3 regions of the Brevibacterium pigmentatum genome follow, and region 1 is predicted to be linked to each of the others. Evidence: predicted binding sites of a transcription regulator. Region 1 holds the regulator's gene; each other region holds the start of a gene.
The links. Region 1 encodes HspR, which represses chaperone genes until heat shock. Its sites were predicted from a motif close to AAGTTGAGTCNNNNNGACTCAACTT; they were not measured.

Region 1 (2,262 bases):
TGAGACGAAGGGCGCGAACCCAACCGGGTTCGCGCCCTTCTTCGTCTATCTGCAGCGAAGCAGAAGACGGCTCATTCCATGCGGTCGTACCTCGAGCGCAGGGCGAGGAAGACTCCGTAAAGGACCAGGCCGAGGCCCACGGCCAACAGCAGATACGGCCCGAACGGCTGATCTCGCATACCTTTGAGCGCTCCGTCGATGCCGGTGAATTCCTCCGGATCACCGGTCGCAGCGGACACCACGATGAGGATGCCCACCGACAGCAGCGTAACGCCCTTGCCCAGGTAGCCGACGACACCGGTGAATCCGATGAGGAAGCGGGTGATCGCGCTGCGCGGTCGACGCAGCTCCTCTTTCCACTTCCGTCGCAGACCATTGATACAGAACACGATTCCGATGATCGCAATCACGACGCCGACAGCCATGAGGATGTACAGTCCGCCCGGCGCCTTCGCCACACTTGTCGAGGCTTGAGAGCTCGACTGCCCCGAGTCGGCTCCCCCGCCGAAGACGAATTGGGAGAAGGTCGCGGCAACCACCACATAGGCGATGGCGGAACCGACCATGGTGAAGAAGTCGATCCACTGCTTCCGCCCCTGCTTCTTCTGCGGGTCCGTGGTCCCGGCATCACGCAGCGAAGCTGAGCCGAAGAACGCATTGACCAGACACCACAGCGCCATCAGTGCACAGCCGAGGAAGCAGACGACGATCAGCACCATGCCGAAGGGCTGCGACGCGATCTGCCCGACCGCTCCGGCCTGATCGGCTTCTCCGCCGCCCTGCCCCAATCCGACCGTCATCGCAGTTGCGCCGAGGATCGCGTGGACCAATCCGTTGGCGATGAACCCCGCACGGGCCACCCGCTCGAACCAGCGGCTGTCCGCGGCCTCCTGAGCCGCCGAATCGGCGCTGTCGGCGACCTGTCGAACCTTCTCTTTCTCGTTCACAGAGTCAGTGTCGCACAACACGTGTACTTTTCTGCGCCGCAATGAACTGGATTCGTCGAGCAACGCGAAAAGGCGGGGTGCGCACCGAAAGTTCGGTTCGCACTCCGCCTCGGCGCTGTTCTCAGCGTCCCAGTCGGGCCTCGTCAGGATCAGCTGCGGCGGTACCGGTTGTACAGCACCAGGGCTCCCGGTTCAGGGCGACCCTGTGGGCGTCGTCCCCTTGAGATCGAGACGACGTCTCCGCCCACGGTGCCGGCCGCGAAGACGCGCGCATCGCGTTCCTGTGCCGACCTGCGTGCCCGAACTTCGTCCTCGAGTTCTTCATTGCGGCTCCTGAGCGCATCGACCTGATTCTGCAGGTCGATGATCTTCTTGATCCCGACGAGGTTGACTCCCTCGTCCTGCGACAGCTGCTGGATCAGTCGCAGCTTGGCGATGTCCTTCCCGGAATAACGCCGGCCCCGGCCCGCAGTGCGTTCCGGAGAGACGAGACCCAGTCGGTCATACTGCCGCAGCGTCTGCGGGTGCATACCCGCCAGATCCGCGGCCACCGAGATGACATACACCGCCGCACTCGATGAAATGTGCATTGTGATTCACCACCTCAACTGGCCTTGGCTTTGTCCACCAAGCCGGCGCGTGGATCCTCACCTTCAGTGGCGGCCTTGAACGACTCGACCGCTTGCTTGGCTTCCTTGGACAGGTTCTTCGGCACCACGATCTCGACTGTCGCCAGCAGATCGCCGGTGCCCTTCTTCGTCTTCACACCTTTGCCCCGCACGCGCAGGGTCCGTCCCGACGGTGTACCCGGTGCGACCTTGACCTTGACGGGCATTCCACCCAGAGTCGGCACCTTGACCTCGGCGCCGAGGGCCGCCTCGTCGAAACTGATCGGCAGATCCATCCGCAGGTTGTCACCATCGCGGGTGAAGACCGGGTGCGGGCTCACGTGCACGGTGAGGATGACGTCACCGGGCTCGCCGCCGTTGGGGCTGGCCTTGCCCTTGCCGGCCAGGCGGATCTTCTGCCCGTCCTTGACCCCGATCGGCGTCCGCACGGTCAGCGGCTTCCCACCCGGCATGTTCAGTTTCACCGAGGCACCGTTGATCGCTTCGGTGAACGACAGCGTCGTACTCGACTTGATGTCGCCGCCCTTGACCGGAGGCTGGTAGCCGCCGTAACCGCCACCGCCGAACCCTCCGCCGAATCCGCCGAGCAGATCCGCCAGGTCCGGGGGAACGTCTCCCCCACCGCCGTAGGTCGTGCGGGTCCTGGTGCGTCCGCCGCCTCCGAAGAGGTCGGAGAACACATCGTC
Region 2 (2,262 bases), 150 kb from region 1:
GTCCTTTTCGATGTTCTCGCGGTACTCGTCCAGGGTCGTGGCGCCGATCATCCGCAGCTCGCCGCGGGCGAGCATCGGCTTGAGCATATTGCCCGCGTCCATCGATGAGTCCCCGCCGGCGCCGGCGCCGACGATCGTGTGGAGCTCGTCGATGAAGGTGATGATCTGCCCGTCGGAGTTCTTGATCTCCTCGAGCACGGCCTTGAGCCGCTCCTCGAACTCGCCGCGGTACTTCGCACCGGCGACCATGGCGGACAGGTCGAGGCTGATCAGCGTCTTGTCCCGCAGCGATTCGGGCACGTCTCCGGCCACGATCCGCTGGGCCAGGCCCTCGACGACGGCGGTCTTGCCGACGCCGGGATCACCGATGAGGACGGGGTTGTTCTTCGTCCTGCGCGAGAGCACCTGGACGACGCGGCGCACTTCCTTGTCGCGGCCGATCACCGGGTCGAGCTTGCCTTCGCGGGCGGTGGCGGTGAGGTCGACACCGAACTTCTCCAGCGACTGCATGGTCTCCTCGGGGTTCTCCGAAGTGACCTTCTTGCCTCCGCGCAGTTCGGGCAGGGCCGCAAGCAGTGCGTCCCGGTTCGCCCCATTCGCGCGCAGCGTCTCACCGGCTCCGTCATCTCCGGCCGCCGCTGCGAGCAGCAGGTGCTCGGTCGAAACGAACTGATCGCCCAGGGCGGTCATCTCCTCCTGCGCGAGGTTCATCATCTCGAGTCCGGCGCGGGACAGGCCCGGCTGGCTGACCGAGGCTCCGCTGACCGTGGGGAACCCGCCGATCACTGCTTCAATCGCGGTGAGCACCGACTGCGGGTTGGCGCCGACCTTCGTCAGCAGGGCCGAGGCCAGGGAGTCGGGCTGCTTGAGCAGCGCGGCCACGAGGTGGGCCGGTTCGATCTGGTTGTTGTGCCGGGCGACGACGTCGTTGACCGCAGTCTGCAGCGCCTCCCGGGATTTGGTTGTCATCTGTGCGTCCATCTGCGCATCTCCTTCTTAAGATTCTGGGCTGATTTGAACTCTCACCAAGAACAACATCGACAAAGTTGAGTCTATTCCGCTCAACTTTGAATTTCCAGAGGAATCTTCGTCGAAGTATCCCGCCCGGATGTGTGCCCCTGCCCCACCGGGACCGGCCCGGAATCCCGTCCGGTCGGGACCGACCAGCCCCTACCGCGTGATGACTGACTGGAGGTCGAAGCGGTGGAGCACGCGGTCGGCGATCTCCGGATCGGTGCCGCGTTCGCGCCGGGCCTTGAGCACCGCGGCACGCGCAGACTGCATGGCCTTCTTCTGCACCTGCATCATCTGCTCCCGGTGCTCCTTGAACGCCATCGCCTGTTCCGAACTTGCCTGGTCGTCGGTGGTTCCGCTGAGCTGATCATGGAGGACCTTGAACCTGGCCCGCAGCGGTTCGATGACGTCGTCGGGCAGGGTGTCATCGTTCTTGACCTCGCGCATCGCGGCCTTATAGGCGCGCAGGGCGATGTCCCTCGTCGCCTGATGCTCCTTCTCCGCTTCGTCGTCGATGCCGAGGACGGCGACGACCGTCGGAAAGCTCAAGCCCGCCAGCACCAGTGTGACCAGCAGGGCCACCGCAACCGCAACGACGATATAGGACCGGCCGGGGAACGGAGCGCCTGCGCTCGTCGTGGCCGGGATCGACAGAGCCAGGGCAACGGTGGCCAGACCGCGCATCCCGCCCCAGGTCATCAGAGTCGCATCGCGAACGCTCAAAGGCGCGGCATCCGGATCCTCCTCGCGTCTCTTGCGTCCGACCACCACCGAGGTGGCGGCTCCGAATCCGATGATCATCAGCAGTGTGGTCATGCCAGTCCTTCCGAACCGCTCCCACTGGGGCGGATGTGTCCGGAGGCGGGCGGAAAATGTCGGCGCAGATTCCGCGCCGGGCCCGGTGACCTTTGGCAGAATGAGGCTATGTCGGAATCAATTGTATTCGCGCAGCTCGACGGCGGGGTCGCGTCCGTGACGATCAATCGGCCGTCCACGCGCAACGCGCTGTCGCTGACGGTCATGGAAGACCTCATCGACACCCTCAACGAGGTGGCCGACCGCACCGATGTCCGCGCGGTCATCTTGTCGACCGCCGGCCATGTGTTCAGCTCCGGTCATGACCTCACCGAGATCCGCGGGGCCGACCATGAGACGCAGCAGGTTACGTTCGATGCCTGTGCCCGACTGATGCAGCTCATCCAGACCATCCCGCAGCCGGTCATCGCGCAGGTGCAGGGAGTGGCCACG
Region 3 (2,262 bases), 1.3 Mb from region 1:
CCCTGCAGACCTGGGCCATCCACCCGCCGGCGTTCCTCGCGAAGGTCGCGGCCGCGAACACCGCGGGAATCGACTTCGGCGAGGTCCAGGACATGGCCCGCGATACTGCCGAAGGCGACCGTCTCGAGTGGCGGCTGACCACGCGTTCTCCGCTGCCGCACGAGGGTGCGCAGCCGTTCCTCATCGACTGGGGCGAATCCGTCCATCCCGCCGAGGCGGCCCTGCCCACCCTTGAGCTGCTCGAATTCCGTGTGGAATCCCCGGAGCCCGAGGCGGCGCAGCAGGTGCTCGAGGTGCTCGGGGCCGGTGACACCACGGTGGTCGAGGGGTCGGACTGTCGTCTGCGCGCGCAGTTGCGCGGTCCCGGCGGCGTCCTCGAGTTCTGATCTCGTCGAAAAACGCGCTGCGTGTCGAGACACGGGGGTGCGCACGCGTGTCTCGACACTCAGCCCGTTTCTCGGCGAATCAGCCTTATCGTCGCGTGCTGCGGCTAGACTCGCAGGCGTGCTCAGTCGAAACCGCCTCGCCTCCCGCCCACGTCTCCGCACCCTGACCTCGCTTACCGCAGTCTCGCTGCTCATCGGACTGAGCGCCTGCGCGCCCGCGGCCCACGAGGAGACCCGACCGACTCCGAAAGCGGCCGAAACACAGGCCGCATCGCCGGACCCGAGCGAGACCGCCGGCGACGAGTCGAGCGCGTCGCCCACGCCCACGAAGACCGCGAACGTCGAGGACGCCGGAGCGGCCGGAGTCAGCGAAGGCGATATCGACACCCACGGCAGCGGCGAATGGGACCGGCCGAAGGACGAGACCGGACCCAACCGCGACGACGGCAAGACCTTCAAGGTCGCCCTGCGTGTCGAAGACAACCTGCCCATCGACGTCGATGAGGCAGGCGACTTCATTATCAAGACCCTCCAGGACGAACGCGGCTGGCAGGACATGGACGATGTCTCCATCGAACTCGTCGACGAAGGCCAGGACACGATGATCTCCATCGCCAGCCCCGACACGGTCGACGAGATGTGCCTGCCGCTGCGCACCCTGGGCAAGCTCTCGTGCCGCAACGGCCCCAACGTCATCCTCAACGCCAAGCGCTGGGTGTCTGCCACGGACGAATTCGACGACATCGTCCAGTACCGGCAGTACCTCATCAACCACGAGGTCGGTCACGCGCTCGGCCACGGACACGAGTCGTGCCCGGGGCCTGGCGAGACCGCTCCGCTCATGCAGCAGCAGACGAAGGGTCTGCAGGGGTGCAAGCCGAACGGGTGGCCCTCGAAGGGCTGACCGCGCGCTGGCCGGTCACTGCGTGTGACGGCGACCTCAACCTCCTCGGGAATAACGGCGGCCGCTGCCCTGTTGATTGAGTCGTATACGCTCAACTCTGAAAGAGGAGGTCAGCTTTGGCCACATTCTTCGGACCCGCAGGCTCGGGCGGAGACTCGTTCGACGAGTTCCTCGCTCGTTTCCTCCAGGGACAGACCGGAGCCCGCCGAGGCCGTTCCGTCGACATCAACCGACTGCTGAGCAAGCGCAGCCATGAGGTCATCGAAGCGGCCGCGGAGTTCGCAGGCCGCCACGGCCAGTCCGAGGTCGACGCACTCCATATCCTGCGCACCATGGTCGATTCCGAACCCGGAATCTCCGCCGTGCGCCAGGCAGGCGCCGACCCCGAGGCCATCGCCCACGCGATCGAAGAGCGCCTTCCGGCTGCAACCGACACCGAGGCGGATTCCACGCCCACTCTGACCGGTTCGGCCCAGCGCGCCCTGCTCGACGCCTACCAGGTGGCGCGAGCCTTCGGGTCGACCTACATCGATCCGGAGCACATGTTCTTCGCCTTCGTGCTCAATCAGGAGATGCCCGCCGGTCGGATCCTCGCCCAGGCGGGAGTCACCCAGGCCGCGCTCCAGGCCGGAGCCGAGGCCGCAGAAGCCGCAGGCATGCACCCCGGCCAGGAGGCCGAGGGCGAGGACGGTCAGGAATCCGTGCTGGAGAAGTTCGGCACCGACCTCACCGAACTCGCAGCCGAAGGCAAGCTCGATCCCGTCATCGGCCGTGCAGAGGAGATCGAGCAGACGATCGAGATCCTCGCCCGCCGGACGAAGAACAACCCTGTCCTCCTCGGCGAAGCTGGCGTCGGCAAGACCGCGGTCGCCGAAGGCCTCGCCCAGGCCATCCACTCGGGTGACGTGCCCAAGCAGCTGCAGGGCAAACGCATCATCGCCCTCGACATGCCCGGAATGCTCGCCGGCACCC

Region 2: a site for HspR is predicted at 1,044-1,068, ahead of clpB (ATP-dependent chaperone ClpB). Genes of this name have one in related genera too.
Region 3: a site for HspR is predicted at 1,364-1,388, ahead of GUY30_RS03900 (ATP-dependent Clp protease ATP-binding subunit). Genes of this name have one in related genera too.

The regions. Positions count from the first base shown of each region.
Region 1 covers NZ_CP050153.1:3,471,625-3,473,886, forward strand. The annotation lists gene GUY30_RS15830 (DUF1206 domain-containing protein) at 72-947, opposite strand; gene GUY30_RS15835 (heat shock protein transcriptional repressor HspR) at 1,097-1,537, opposite strand; gene GUY30_RS15840 (DnaJ C-terminal domain-containing protein) at 1,552-2,262, opposite strand, start outside.
Region 2 covers NZ_CP050153.1:3,625,372-3,627,633, reverse strand. The annotation lists gene clpB (ATP-dependent chaperone ClpB) at 1-981, opposite strand, end outside; gene GUY30_RS16455 (cation:proton antiporter family protein) at 1,171-1,830, opposite strand; gene GUY30_RS16450 (enoyl-CoA hydratase) at 1,939-2,262, shown strand, end outside.
Region 3 covers NZ_CP050153.1:897,944-900,205, forward strand. The annotation lists gene GUY30_RS03890 (VOC family protein) at 1-386, shown strand, start outside; gene GUY30_RS03895 (DUF3152 domain-containing protein) at 505-1,290, shown strand; gene GUY30_RS03900 (ATP-dependent Clp protease ATP-binding subunit) at 1,407-2,262, shown strand, end outside.